DNA from 2 places in the Halomonas sp. OfavH-34-E genome. Region 2 is predicted to be linked to the other one. Evidence: predicted binding sites of a transcription regulator. Region 2 holds the regulator's gene; the other holds the start of a gene.
The links. Region 2 encodes sigma-54, which starts transcription at its own class of promoters, with help from an activator protein. Its sites were predicted from a motif close to TGGCACNNNNNTTGCTNT; they were not measured.

Region 1: a site for sigma-54 is predicted at 4,513-4,530, ahead of NH448_RS22595 (urease accessory protein UreD). Genes of this name have one in related genera too.

The regions. Positions count from the first base shown of each region.
Region 1 is NZ_JAMXRY010000087.1:1,414-8,617, reverse strand. Features, by position in the region: partial or broken gene NH448_RS22620 (urease accessory UreF family protein) at 1-321, opposite strand, end outside; gene ureE (urease accessory protein UreE) at 321-968, opposite strand; gene ureC (urease subunit alpha) at 1,024-2,727, opposite strand; gene NH448_RS22605 (urease subunit beta) at 2,724-3,077, opposite strand; gene ureA (urease subunit gamma) at 3,152-3,454, opposite strand; gene NH448_RS22595 (urease accessory protein UreD) at 3,516-4,439, opposite strand; gene urtE (urea ABC transporter ATP-binding subunit UrtE) at 4,696-5,394, opposite strand; gene urtD (urea ABC transporter ATP-binding protein UrtD) at 5,534-6,367, opposite strand; gene urtC (urea ABC transporter permease subunit UrtC) at 6,364-7,204, opposite strand, start outside.
Region 2 is NZ_JAMXRY010000001.1:87,020-94,223, reverse strand. Features, by position in the region: gene bioA (adenosylmethionine--8-amino-7-oxononanoate transaminase) at 40-1,314, opposite strand; gene NH448_RS00460 (hypothetical protein) at 1,479-2,003, opposite strand; gene NH448_RS00455 (HPr family phosphocarrier protein) at 2,055-2,324, opposite strand; gene rapZ (RNase adapter RapZ) at 2,327-3,208, opposite strand; gene ptsN (PTS IIA-like nitrogen regulatory protein PtsN) at 3,262-3,747, opposite strand; gene raiA (ribosome-associated translation inhibitor RaiA) at 3,753-4,061, opposite strand; gene NH448_RS00435 (RNA polymerase factor sigma-54) at 4,221-5,633, opposite strand; gene lptB (LPS export ABC transporter ATP-binding protein) at 5,915-6,640, opposite strand; gene lptA (lipopolysaccharide transport periplasmic protein LptA) at 6,640-7,170, opposite strand; gene lptC (LPS export ABC transporter periplasmic protein LptC) at 7,183-7,204, opposite strand, start outside.

The sequences.
Region 1 (7,204 bases), on a different contig from region 2:
CTCCTCGCGCAGCTCTCGGGTCTCGCGTACCGCCCCCAGCCAGCAGTCCCAATGCGCCACCCTATCCTCGTCGCCCTGCTGCCAGGCCTCGACGAGTCGCGCCAGGGCAGGCAGTTCCGCCACCGCCAGGCCATCCTCCAGCACGCCCTCGAGCCAGTCGCCAAGACTCTTTTCATCGTGAACCCAGCCCAGTTCGAAGGCGCTCTCGAGCCCCTGGGACCAGGCGAAGGCGCCGATCGGCAACGCCGGGCTGACCAGCTGCAGCAGCCCCAGCAGGGCCAGATCATCGTGCGCCTGTGACGCAGACTCGATCCCGGCCATCAGGTGATCCCCTGAGCGTGGCTGTGTGAGGAGCCATGTGAGGAGCCATGTGAAGAGCCATGTGGCGAGCCGTGTGAATGGCCATGCCCGTGCGAATGCCCGTGCCCATGGTCATGGTCATGGTCATGAGAATCGCTGTGCGAATGACCATGCGAATGCCCACCCATGGTGTAGGCGCCCGGCTCGGGATCAAACGGCGCCTGGTGGTGCTCGAGCCGCGCACCAAGCCGCTCGGCCAGCTCTTCCAGCACATGGTCCGGCGCAAAGCGCACGTAGCAGCAGGCGTCACCCTGGTACTCGCCCTCGCCGATACCGAGGGTCACGTGGCGGTTGCCCAGGTGGTAGCACAACCGAGCCAACGCAAGGCCGGCGTCCGGCCCCGGCGCTACCCAGGCGGTCACCACCGGTTCCGGCGCAGCGATGACCCGGACGCGGCTGCCGTCCTCGGCCTGAAGACCGTCGCCGTGGCGCAGCACCGGACCGCGTTCGAGAAACAGACCCGCCGCACGCCCGCTGTCCAGGGTCACCCGCAGGCGCCCCTTGATGCGATCGTCGTAGCTCAGGGTCAGGGTGTCCTGGACGCCGTCTTGCCCATCGCCGACGGGCAACGGCCCGAGCCGGCGGGTCAGCGACAATAGCGAACTCATGGATGACTCCTTGGTACTGTCAGCGGCACTGTCGAAAACCGTCATCATCGCTGACTCAAAAAAGGTGATAGCGCTGGGCCAACGGCAGCACGTCCAGCGGTTCACAGGTCAGAAGCTCGCCATCGCAGGTGACCTCGTAGGTCTGGGCGTCGACCTTGAGATCCGGGCAACGGTCATTGAGCTTCATGTCGCCCTTGCGCACCGCACGCACATCCCGGCAAGCCACCAGGCGGCTTTGAAGCCCCAGCCGATCCTTGAGCCCCGCATCCAGCGCGGCCTGAGAGACAAAGCTCACCCGGGTCGCCGCGGCGGCCTGGCCCAGCGCCCCGAACATCGGACGGTAGTGCACCGGCTGGGGTGTCGGGATAGAGGCATTGGGGTCGCCCATGGGGGCCATGGCGATCATTCCCCCCTTGAGCACCAGCGCCGGCTTGACGCCGAAGAAGGCCGGATCCCACAGCACCAGATCGGCAAGCTTGCCCACCTCGACTGAACCGATCTCATCGGCCAGGCCGTGGGTGATGGCGGGGTTGATGGTGTACTTGGCCACATAGCGGCGGGCACGCAGGTTGTCGGCGCCACGTTCTTGATCTTCCGGCAGTAAACCACGCTGCACCTTCATCTTGTGAGCGGTCTGCCAGGTCCTGCACACCACCTCACCGACGCGTCCCATGGCCTGGGAATCCGAGGCGATCATCGAGATGACGCCGAGGTCATGCAGGATGTCCTCGGCGGCGATGGTCTCGCGGCGAATGCGCGAATCGGCGAAAGCCACGTCCTCGGGAATATTGGGGTCGAGGTGATGACACACCATCAGCATGTCCAGGTGCTCGTCGACGGTGTTCACCGTGTAGGGCCGGGTCGGGTTGGTCGACGACGGCAGCACATAGTCCTTCGAGCAGGCGGTGATGATGTCCGGTGCGTGGCCGCCCCCGGCGCCTTCGGTATGGTAGGTATGGATGCCACGCTGCTTGAACGCCGCCAGGGTGTCCTCGACGAAACCGGACTCGTTGAGGGTGTCGGTGTGGATCGCGATCTGAACGTCGTAGCGCTCGGCCACGCTCAGGCAGGTATCGATGGAGGCCGGGGTGGTACCCCAGTCCTCGTGCAGCTTGAGCCCCATGGCGCCCGCTTCGATCTGGGCCTCCAGCGCCTCAGGCAGGCTGGCGTTGCCCTTGCCGAGCAGACCGATGTTCATCGGCAGGCTGTCGCAGGCCTTGAGCATCTGATGGATGTGCCAGGCCCCCGGCGTGCAGGTGGTGGCGTTCGATCCGGTGGCAGGCCCGGTACCGCCCCCCAGCATGGTGGTGATGCCGCTGGCCAGGGCCTCGTCCACCAGCTGCGGACAGATGAAGTGCACGTGGGCGTCGATGGCGCCGGCGGTGAGGATCTTGCCCTCGCCGGCGATGACCTCGGTGCCGGGTCCGATCACGATGGTGACGTCCGGCTGGGTGTCTGGATTGCCGGCCTTGCCGATGGCGGCGATGCGACCCGCCTGAAGGCCCACGTCGGCCTTGACGATGCCCCACCAGTCAAGGATCAGGGCATTGGTGATGACGGTGTCCATCACCGTCTGGTCGAGACGCTGGCTCTGCCCCATACCGTCACGAATGACCTTGCCACCACCAAACTTGACCTCGTCGCCGTAGTGGGTGGCGTCCTTCTCTACCTCGATCCACAGCTCGGTGTCTCCCAGGCGCACCCGGTCTCCGACGGTGGGGCCATAGATGTCGGCATAAGCCTGACGACTGATCTTCATCGGGCGTCCTCCTGGCCGCTGTCGCCGCTGGGTGCACCGGCATCGTCCAGCGCGCCCATGACTTCACCGCGAAAGCCGTAGATATGACGACGTCCGGCGAAGCTCACCAGGGTGACCTCACGGCTCTGCCCCGGCTCGAAGCGCACCGCGCTGCCGGCGGCCACGTCCAGACGAAAGCCCCGCGCCCTGTCGCGATCGAACGCCAGTGCCGGGTTGGTCTCGGCGAAGTGATAGTGGGATCCGACCTGAATCGGTCGATCTCCGCGATTGGCCACCTCCAGCGTGACCCTGTCGCGACCCTCGCACAGGGCGATGTCACCGTCCTTCAGTTGGTATTCTCCGGGGATCATCCCGCGCCCTCCCTATTGGTATCAGCGTATGAGCCTGTCGCGTCGCCCCCGGATCAAGCCGGGGCCTGGCAGCGTCACGAGATCGGGTTGTGCACCGTTACCAGCTTGGTGCCGTCGGGAAAGGTGGCCTCGACCTGCACCTCGTCGACCATTTCCGCCACCCCTTCCATCACCTCGTCACGCCCCAGTATCTGGCGCCCTCGGCTCATCATCTCGGCCACACTCAGGCCTTCCCGGGCACCCTCCATGATCTCGCAGCTGATCAAGGCCACCGCCTCGGGATAGTTCAGCTTGAGCCCCTTGGCGCGTCGCCGCTCGGCCACCAGGCCAGCGGTAAACAGCAAGAGCTTGTCCTTGTCACGCGGTGTCAGCTCCATCCTTTCATCCTCGATGTTGGTCAGGGTGGCCAGGGGTCGCCTGTCCCGCCCGGCATGACATTCAGGTAAACCAGATGCGTGGCACACAGGCCTCGCGATCCATCAGCATCGGACGCAGCAACGTCCAGGCCGCCTCGCACAGCGACCAGGCCTCGCGCCGCGAGTGACCGAGGTAGCGCAGCAGCAGGACGCCATCACGTACGGTGACGGCCCAGCGCTCGGCTTCACCAGCGCCGGGACTGCCGGCAAGGTCATTCCCTCCCTGCCCCAACCCTTGGCGCAGACGTTCGATCGCCGCGGACTCGTCTTCGAGCCCGACCGCCCACAGGGTTGCCTGGACGCTGCACCCTCGCTGCCCCCAGGCGCCGTGAAAACGACGATGGTCAGGGTCGAGGGGCTGGCGCTCGATCCACAGTGGTCGTCCGTCCCGGGATAACCGGAAGCGCTGTTCGAGGTGGCCGCTGGCAAACGGCAGATCACTGGCCGGCCGGCCCAGCGCCAGCACCTCCCAGCCCAGGCAGCGGGCGCTGCCGGAAAGCTCGATCTCGGTGGCCTGCACCCCTCGCGAGCCGTCGAAGGCGATGGTTTCCTGGGGCAACCACTCGATCAGCCCGCCCTCCTCGACCACCAGATGAGTGCGCTGGGACCAGGCCACGGCGTTGCGGTCGGCCCGATACAGCTTGTTGGCCGCCGGTGTGGTCAGCAGCGCCCGCGCGCCCGCGCCCACCCGCGCCTGGATATCCAGGATATCGCCGCTGACCAGCCCCCCCGGGGGATGCAGCAGATAGACGTGGCAGGTGCCGTCGCGGCCTTCGGGGTAGAAGGGACGCTGCACCCGCAGGGGGCCGCGATGATCCACCCGATAGAGGCGAGTGGCCTGGCCATCATGGCGAAAGCCGAGATCGAGGCTGGCCTCCCAGCGCCGTCCCGCGTCGAAGCGATGGCCGTGCCGATCGGTCGAATCCTGTGTTGTCTGCGCGCTCATGGCTCTCCCGGGCGGTCCGTCGAGTCGGCGTGGCAAGCGAAAGTAAAAAAGGCCACCACCATTGCCCAATCAAGGTGCAAGCCCCGTACCAGCTTCTCGAATCTCTATTTTTCTACTTAATTTTCAATTTCTTATAGAACAACCAAGGATTGCACCAGAGAAAAGCACGCCTTTGGTCGCGCACAAAAAAAGTGCGCAACCTTACGATTGCGCACCATTGATGTGCAGCGATTCATCCTGATTGACGCGCTACCGCTCAGACGGTCAGGTAGTGCTTCACCACGGCGTCGTCGAGCTCACCGATATCACCGACGGCGACTCTCCGCCCGCGATCGAGGATGGCGAAGTGGTCGGCGAAGCGACGGGCAAAGGGCAGTTTCTGCTCCACCAGCAGCACGGTCAGCCCATCATCGGCGATCAACCGACGGATGACTTCGCCGATCTGGGCGACGATATTGGGCTGGATGCCCTCCCCCGGCTCGTCGAGGATCAACAGCTTCGGCTCGATCACCAGGGCGCGCCCGATCGCCAGCTGCTGCTGCTGACCGCCGGACAGATCGCCGCCACGCCGGTGACGCATCTCCTTGAGTACCGGGAACAGCTCATAGATCCGTTCGGGCACCTGGCGCAGGCCATCACCACGGGCGGCAAGGCCAGTGCGCAGGTTCTCCTCCACCGTCATCAGCGGAAAGATCTGGCGTCCCTGGGGCACATAGCCCACGCCCAGGCGTGAGCGATCCTCGAGGCGACGCTTCTCCAGCGCGACACCGTCGGCGTAGTGAAGCTCACCGCCGGTGATCGGCACCTCGCCCATGATCGCCTTCATCAGGGTGGTCTTGCCGACGCCATTACGACCCAGCACACAGGTACAGGCCGCCCTGGGCACGTCGAGATCGAGATCCCACAGGGTATGGCTCTCGCCATAGAACTGATTGAGCCCGCGAATGCTCAGCATCGATCCACCTCCTTGCCTGTCTCTCGCGCCCACCGGCCGCAGACCTTCGCCCACAGCGTGGCCAGCCTGCCGCGGGATGCGCCGTCCGCCCAGTACAGCGCTCTTACCGAAGACTGCTGAGGTACCCGCTCCAGTCCGATCATGCCGCCTCCTCGTCGCCACCCAGGTAGACCTCGATCACCCTGGGGTCGCTTGCCACCTTGTCCATACTGCCCTCGGCCAGTACCGAACCCTGATGCAGCACCGTCACCGTGCGGGCGATCGAACGCACAAAGCCCATGTCGTGCTCCACCACCACCACCGAGTGCTTGCCGGCGAGGCTCAACAACAGCTCTGCGGTACGCTCCATCTCCTGCTCGGTCATCCCCGCCACCGGCTCGTCGACCAGCAACAGTCGAGGGCGCTGCATCAACAGCATGCCGATCTCGAGCCACTGCTTCTGTCCGTGGGACAGGATGCCCGCCTGGCGGCGACTGAGCGACGCCAGGCCCACCGTCTCGAGCACCTCCTCGATTCGCGCCAGCACCTCCCCGGTCATGCGCGCCTTGAGGGTCGGCCACAGACTCTTGTCCATGGCCATCGCCAGCTCGAGGTTCTCGAACACCGTCAGCGCCTCGAACACCGTGGGCTTCTGGAACTTGCGTCCGATGCCGAGCCGGGCGATCTCCGGCTCGTTCTTGGTCAACAGGTTGTGGCGGCTGCCGAACCACACGCTGCCCTGATCCGGGCGCGTCTTGCCGGTGATGATGTCCATCATGGTGGTCTTGCCGGCCCCGTTGGGGCCGATGATGCAGCGCAGTTCGCCGTCGTCGATGGTCAGGTTGAGATCATTGATGGCCTTGAAGCCGTCGAAGCTCACCGACACGTCCTCGAGATAGAGGATCGGGCCGTGGCGTACGTCGACCGGCGATTGTTCCGGGACCAGGAAGTCGAAGACCCGATCGCGATCGGCCAGGCTCTGAAGAAAGCTCATGAGGTGGCCTCCCTGGGGGTTGCATCCAGCGTGTCGGTTGGCGTGTCGGTTTGCGTGTCACTGTCATCGTCGCTGCCTTGCTGGCGAGAGCGTGACAAAAGCCCGGCGATGCCCTGGGGCAGCAGCACCGTCACCAGCACGAACAGCGCACCGAGCGCGAACAACCAGGCCTCCGGCATCACCCCGGTGAACACGCTCTTGGCGTAGTTCACCGCCAGCGCACCGATCACCGCGCCATAGAGGGTGGCACGGCCACCCAGCGCCACCCACACCACCACCTCGATGGAGAACAGCGGCGAGAACTCGCTGGGGTTGATGATGCCCACCTGGGGCACATAGAGGGCGCCGGCGACCCCGGCCAGCATGGCCGAGACGACGAACACGAAAAGCTGATAGCGCTCCACCCGGTAGCCGAGAAAGCGGGTGCGGGACTCGGCGTCGCGCACCGCCACGCAGACCCGCCCAAGCTTGCTGACCACGATGGCTCGACACAGCAGGAAACCCAGCGCCAGCGCTACGCCGGATGCGATAAACAGCCCCAGTCGTGTGGCGTCGGCGGACAGGTCGAAGCCCAGCAGTTCCTTGAAGTCGGTCAGGCCGTTGTTGCCGCCAAAGCCCATCTCGTTGCGGAAGAACGCCAGCATCAGCGCAAAGGTCAGCGCCTGGGTGATGATCGACAGGTAGACCCCGGTGACCCGCGAACGGAACGCCAGGAAGCCGAACACCAGCGCCAGCAGGCCCGGCGCCAGCAGCACCATCACAAAGGCAAAACCGGCCATGTCGAAGCCAAGCCAGTACCAGGGCAGGCTGTCCCAGTCGAGGAATACCATGAAGTCC
Region 2 (7,204 bases):
GCTGGTAGAGAGCTAGTCAGCGCCGACCCTGCCCACTAATTATTCGTTTGCTGTGAAAGGAGCCTTCATGGCCTTGATGATCTGGCGCATTTCGTCATCCGAGGTGATATAGGCCGGCATGGTGTAAAGCCATCTGCCGAAGGATCTCAGCCACACGCCCTGTTCACGGGCGATGGCGGCGGCGCCTTTCAGCGCTTTACTGTCGTGCACCTCGATCACGCCGGTGGCGCCGAGCACACGGATGTCGGCCACCGCAGGGTGGGCGCGCAGGTCACTGTCGCCGGCGAGTTCCTGCACAAGGATGGCGTTGAGCCGAGCGATACGGCCCAGATAGTCGTCCTCCTCGAAGACCCTGAGGCTTTCCAGTGCCACGCGACAGGCCAGCGGATTGCCCATGAAGGTCGGGCCGTGCATAAAGGCGTGAAGCTCGCTGTCGCCGATAAAGGTGTCATGGACACGGTCGCTGGCCAGGGTCGCTGCGTGGCCAAGGTAGCCGCCGGTCAGCCCCTTGGACAGCACCATGATGTCCGGACTGACACCGGCATGGTCGGCGGCGAACATGCGCCCGGTGCGTCCAAAGCCGGTGGCCACTTCGTCGAACACCAACAGCACGTCGAACTCGTCGCACAAGGCGCGAGCACCCTTCAGATAGTCCGGAGAGGTCATGTTGAGACCTCCGGCGGCCTGCAGCAGGGGTTCCATCAACAGCGCGGCGATCTCGTGGTGGTGGGCTTCCAGCACCGCTCGCAGGGCGTCGAGGTCGGCGGCGACCTGCTCTGGCGTGGCCGTATAGGGTGCCGTCGGCGCCGGGGCGAAATGGTGCTTCGGAAGAAAGCCGGAAAACAGCGAATGCATGCCCTCTTCGGGGTCACACACCGCCATGCAGCCGGCGGTATCACCGTGGTAGGCCTTCATCAATGACAGCATGCGGTGCTTGTTGGGGCGGCCGCGCAGATGGTGGTACTGCACCGCCATCTTCATCGCCACCTCCATGCCCACCGAGCCGCTGTCGGAGAAGAACACGTGGTTGAGGCCCTCTGGCGTGACGCGAACCAGTTCCCGCGCGAGCTGGTCGGCGGGATCGTGGGTCAGTCCTCCAAGCATCACGTGACACAGCGTGGCAGCTTGCTCCTGAATCGCCTTGACCAGCCGTGGATGTCCGTAGCCGTGGATCATGCACCACCAGGAGCAGGTCGCGTCGAGCAATGATTCGCCGCTGTCCAGGGTAAAACGGGTGCCCTGGCCGCCGACTACCCGGGGGGCAGGGGCCTGGGTCTTGAGATGGGCGTAGGGATGCCACACCGGAGAGGTCATGTCGGCTCCTAAAGGACGCTTGGTGGTAAACTGAGTGACGAGTTAAAAGTTTACCACCGCTGCTGCTGCCGTCGCCAACACCAGCGCTCGTACCCGGAAAACCGGGGTAGAACGGGGCAGGCGAGGGCACAAGGAGGAGCGGTGCTTTCTAAGGGATGCTGGGCTCAGGGATGCTGGGCGTCGACACGTTCGAGAAAGCGCTCGAACAGGAACGCCTCGTCGTTTTTCAGCGAGCGACTCAGACAGTCGATGAACTCTCGGCGCGGATAGGTGAAGACCCGCGGCGCCTTGTAGGCATCCAGATCGATGGCGATCACCTCTCCGTCGACGACCAGGAAGTTCTCTGTGTGCAGGCCACGACAGTGGATACGGTCACGGTACAAGGCTTCGAGAATGTCCAGGTAGCGGTTCTGCAGTTCCGGAGAGTCGAGGACCAGCTTTTTAAGCGCGATGCCGTGCACGTTGGCGGTGACCAGGCGATAGCGCTCTGCCGACAGGATTTTCGGTGTGGCGATACCCAGTCGCTCCAGTCGGCCGGCGACATAGCGAAAGTTGTGGCCGGGGTAGCGCCGGATGCCCAGGCGGTAGCGCCAGCGATCGCTGGTCTTGGGCGTGAAGGTCTTGATGAAGGCGTCCTGGTCCGGATCGTAGTGGACCTCGGTGTACTTGCCGGTCTGGATCAGTTGCATGGCGTCCTTGGCAGGCAGGGGGTGGCGGTCAAAACAAGGAGAGGGAAGACGTCAGGCGTCTTCGTCGAAGCGTGCGTCGAACAGTGCCTCCAGAGCGTCCAGCACCGCGTCCGCGTCCTTGCCTTCGGCCTCCAGGGTCAGCTCCGTACCGCAGGGGGCGGCCAGCATCAGCAGCGACATGATGTTGGCGGCGTCACCCGAGCGGCTGCCATGGTGGACGGTGACGGTGGCGTCAAAGGGTTGGCAGCAGGTGACCAGGCGTGTCGCGGCGCGTGCATGCAGGCCACGACGATTGGTCAGGGTCAGGGTGCGTCGGGCCACGCCTAGAGTCCTCCGCTGTCCAGTCGGCGTTGCTGGCCGAGTTCGCGGTGGCGTAGACGGACGCGGGGATGCTGGTCGGCCAGGGCCGAGGCGATTCCCTCGGCCAGGTAGACCGAACGATGCTGTCCTCCGGTGCAGCCCACCGCCACGGTGAGGTAGCTGCGCTGGCTTTGCTGATAGCGCGGTAGCCAGGTGCGCACCCAGGCGAGAATGTCGCGTTTCATGTCGGCGACGTCCTGATAGCGTTCGAGGAAGTCGATGACGCTGGGATCGCAGCCATTGGCATCACGCAGCGATGGTTCCCAGTAGGGGTTGGGCAGACAGCGGGCATCGAACACGATGTCTGCATCCGGCGGCACGCCACGCTTGAAGCCGAAGGACTCCACGGTCAGGCTCAACTGGCCGCTGCGGTGGTCGGCGACCTGTTCGGCGATGCGCGAACGCAGTTCGTGTACCGACAGGCGAGAGCTGTCGATGACCAGATCGGCCAGGTCTCGAATGCCCGAAAGGGCCTTCTGTTCGGACTCGATGGCTTCCGCCAGGGTCATGTCGCTATCACGGGTCAGGGGGTGACGGCGCCGCGTGTGGGAATAACGCTCGAGCAGAATTCGCGCATCACTGGTCAGGTAGACCACCTGGCAGTCGATCGGACTCTGCTTGAGGGACGCCAGCTGGGCGGGGAAGCGTTCCAGCGCCTCAGGCAGGTTGCGGGCGTCGACGCTGACGGCGATACGGCGGGAATGACCGTTTTCCAGCTCGTCCACCAAGGCGCCCAGCAAGGTCGCGGGAAGGTTGTCGATGGCGTAGAACCCCAGGTCCTCCAGGGCCTGAAGGGCCACGGACTTTCCCGAGCCGGAGCGACCACTGATGATCACGAGCTGCATGTCCTGTCTCCTTGGGCAGGCGTCCATTGCTGATGGCCTAGGCAAGGCCGCGATCAGGAGGGAGTGTCGTCCCCTGGCGCCTGTTGGCGGATGGCTTCCTGCAGGCGCTCGTGAAGCTCGCGCTGGGAGCTGGCGTGGCGCAGACGGTGACGTGTGTCGGCGTCGTTCATGACGCCAGCGACCTGGCCGAGCAGGGCAAGATGGGCGTCGTCGGCCTCTTCCGGCACCAGCAGCACGAACACCAGATCGACGGGCTCACCATCGATGGCATCGAAGTCGACAGGTTCCGCGAGTTTGAGGAAGCCGGAGATGGGCGCCTTGCAGTGGGGGTTGCGGGCATGGGGAATGGCGACGCCATTGCCTATGCCGGTACTGCCCAGGCGCTCACGTCCGATCAGCCGACTGAAGACCTCCTGGCTGTCCAGGCTCGGGGTGTTCTGCGCAATGAAGGTGCTGAAAAACTCCAGCACCCTCTTCTTGCTGCCTCCCGGGACATCGAACAATGTGCGCTCGGGAGGGAGAATGGCTTCCAATGTCATGAGAGTCAGCGAATTCCGGCGCCTTGGGCGCGGGCTTGGGATTTTTCCTTGTGCTTGACCAGCTGGCGGTCCAGCTTGTCGGCAAGGGCGTCGATAGCAGCATACATGTCGCCGTCCTGCGCTTCGGCATGCAGGTCGGCACCGGCGGCGTGAAGGGTGCAGGCGGCCAGCTGGCGTTCCTTTTCCACCGAGAGGGTCACCTGGACGTTGGTGATGTTGTCGTAGTGGCGCTCCACACGGGTGAGCTTCTCTTGTACGTAGTCACGCAGGGGATCGGTCAATTCGACGTGGTGGCCGGTGATGTTGACTTGCATGACAGGCTCCTTGCTCTTTCGGGTGGTGGCTTGATTGTAACCCTTTTTCCGATCCTGCAAACCCCCTCGACGCTACGCAGAAAGACGCAGATGTCATGCGAAATTTCAAGTGCTTGCGCTTTCCCGATAACTAGGCTAGCGACGCCGCAGCGCAAGGCCTCAGCGCAGTCGCTTGCGCTCGCTGGAAGACGGAATATTCATGGCTTCCCGGTACTTTGCCACGGTGCGTCTGGCGACATTGACGCCGTCTTCCGCCAGCAATTCCACCAGTTTGCTGTCCGACAGAGGTTTGCGGGCAGGTTCCTTTTGAATCAACGATTTGATCATGGCGCGGATGGCGGTACTGGAATGGGCGTCGCCATCCTGGCCGACCTGGCTCGAGAAAAAATACTTCAACTCGAACACGCCGCGAGGCGTGTGCACGAACTTCTGGGTGGTCACGCGGGAGATGGTGGACTCGTGCATCTCCACCTTGTCTGCGATATCGGCCAGCACCAACGGTTTCATGGCCGCTTCTCCCTGCTCGAGGAAGTCGATCTGACGCACCATGATTTCCCGGCCGACCTTCAGCAAGGTGTCGTTGCGGCTGGACAGACTTTTGATCAGCCAGCGCGCCTCCTGCAGGTGGTCCTTGAGGAACTGGTTGTCCTGGCTCTTGTCCGCGCGCCGAATCAGCGCAGCGTAGTCGGGCTGGATGCGCAGTCGGGGCATTGCATCCGGGTTGAGTTCAACGCGCCAGCCCTCTTCGGTGTGGCGTACCACCAGGTCGGGTATGACGTAGTCGTTATCGCTGTCACCGAACTGGCTGCCGGGACGTGGGTCGAGGCTCCGGATCAGCTCGATGACGCTGTCGAGTTGGTCGTCATCGAGTCCTAGTCGGCGCTTCAGCAGACGTCGGTCGCCGCTGGCCAGCGCCTCGAGAAACTGTCTTACCAGTCGTCCGGCCTGGGGCAGCAGGACGGTATCGCGAGGCAGGCTATCCAGTTGCAGCATCAGACACTCGCGCAGGTCGCGGGCGAACACTCCGGTCGGTTCGAACTGTTGCAGCCGAACCAGCACCGCCTCCACCTCCGCGAGGGGAGGGGGGCGACGACCGTCTTGCTCGAGCCCCTGGGCAATGTCATCCAGTGTCTGCTCGAGATAGCCGTCGGCGTTGACCGCGTCGAGCAGGCTCTCGGCGATCAGGCGCTCCTGGTCGCTGACGTCGAGCATCGCCAGTTGCCAGCTCAGGTGGCTGTGCAGTGACTGGGAGCTTGCCTGGCGCTCGAAATCCGGCGCCTCGCCACTGCCGGCGGGGGTGGTGCCCAGGTCCTGGTAGGTGTCGGACCAGTCGCTGTCCACACTGAGTTCCGAGGGAATCTGATCCGCCCAGTCATCTTCCACGGCTTCCCTGGTCTGCTGTTCGCCGAACTCGTCCTCGAGTTCGAGCATGGGGTTGGCCTCCAGCGCCTGCTGGACCTCCTGGCGCAGGTCCAGGGTCGAAAGCTGCAGCAGGCCGATCGCCTGTTGCAGTTGCGGGGTCATGGTCAGCTGGGTACCAATGCGCAGCTGCAGTGACGCCTTGAGGGCCATGGGTCGGGATCCACCAGTGTTGTCGAAAGGCTTTACCCTAACGACGAGTCATCAGACATGCAAGCATCTTGCCAAGTTGGTGTTTTTTGACCTGTGGGAGGGAGTGTAAAGGTCGATGTGGAACAACTTGGTAGGGGGGAGGTGCTTCTTTCGAGGGAGGCCCTGTGTGCAAGGTGAGGCCGACCCTTTCAGGGCCGGCGGTTGGATGCTGATGCTGGCAAGTGTTGCGGCCGCTTGATGCGACTGCGACTGCGACTGCGGCTGTCGGGCGGCCCTGCGGTCTAGAGGCGGAAGTTCTCGCCCAGGTAGACCTCCTTGACGCGCTGGTTGGCGAGGATGGACTCGGCGCTGCCCTCGGCGATGATCTGTCCGTCGCCGACGATGTAGGCACGATCGCAGATATCGAGGGTCTCGCGCACGTTGTGATCGGTGATCAGGACGCCGATATCGCGGGCCTTGAGTTGACGAATGATGGACTTGATCTCGCCCACCGAGATCGGGTCGACCCCGGCGAAGGGTTCATCGAGCAGGATAAAGGCCGGCTCGGTGGCCAGGGCGCGAGCGATCTCGACCCGGCGCCGCTCCCCGCCGGACAGGCTCATGCCGGGGTTGTCACGAATATGGCTGACGTGGAAATCCTCGAGGAGTTGCTCGAGACGTGCTTCTCGGCCCTCGCGGTCGAGGTCCTTGCGGGTCTCGAGGATCGCCATGATGTTGTCGGCCACCGACAGCTTGCGAAAGATCGAAGCCTCCTGAGGCAGGTAGCCGATACCGGCCAGCGCGCGCTGGTGCATGGCCGCGCGGCTCAGGTCCCGATCATCGATGCTGATGCTGCCGGCGTCGGCTCTGACCAGGCCGACGATCATGTAGAAGGAGGTGGTCTTGCCGGCCCCGTTGGGGCCCAGCAGACCGACGATGCTGCCCTGCTCGATCGACAGGCTGATGTCCTGGACGACGCGACGCTTCTTGTAGCTCTTGGCCAGATGGCGAGCGTGGAGAGTCTTCATCAGTTTCCTTGGCTTTCCGGCTCGAGGGTCATGCGAATGCGCTGCTCGCCCTGGACGCCCTGGGCGCTGGAGCGGGCCTGGACCACGCGGCGATCGAGGAAGTACTCCAGATAGGCACCGTCGAAGGTGTCATTGGCCTTGTGCAGCTCAGCCTGGTCGATCAGCTCCATGCGGCGTTCGGCCACGTGGTAGATCACCTTGCGGCCCCAGCCCTTGACCACCGGTTCTTCCGGGGATGGCTTCTGCTCGAGGTAGGCGCGGGAGCCGGTCGCGGTCGCCAGTGACAGTTGTCCCTGGTCGTTGCGCTGGATCTCGACGCGTTCGCCGGTGAGGATCATGCTGCCTTGCACAATGCGCACGTCGCCGGTATAGACCGCGGTACCGGCGCGATCATCGAGATCCAGCTGGTCGGCCTCCACCTGAATCGGTGCGCTGCGATCACTTTCCAGCGCCAGGACACTGCTGCCGGTGGCGCCGGCGGCCAGGCCAAGGGCCAGGGCAAGCAGGAGGGCGGGACTTGGACGCATCATGGAAGGGGCTCCTTATTGAGGCTCTGGCGGATGA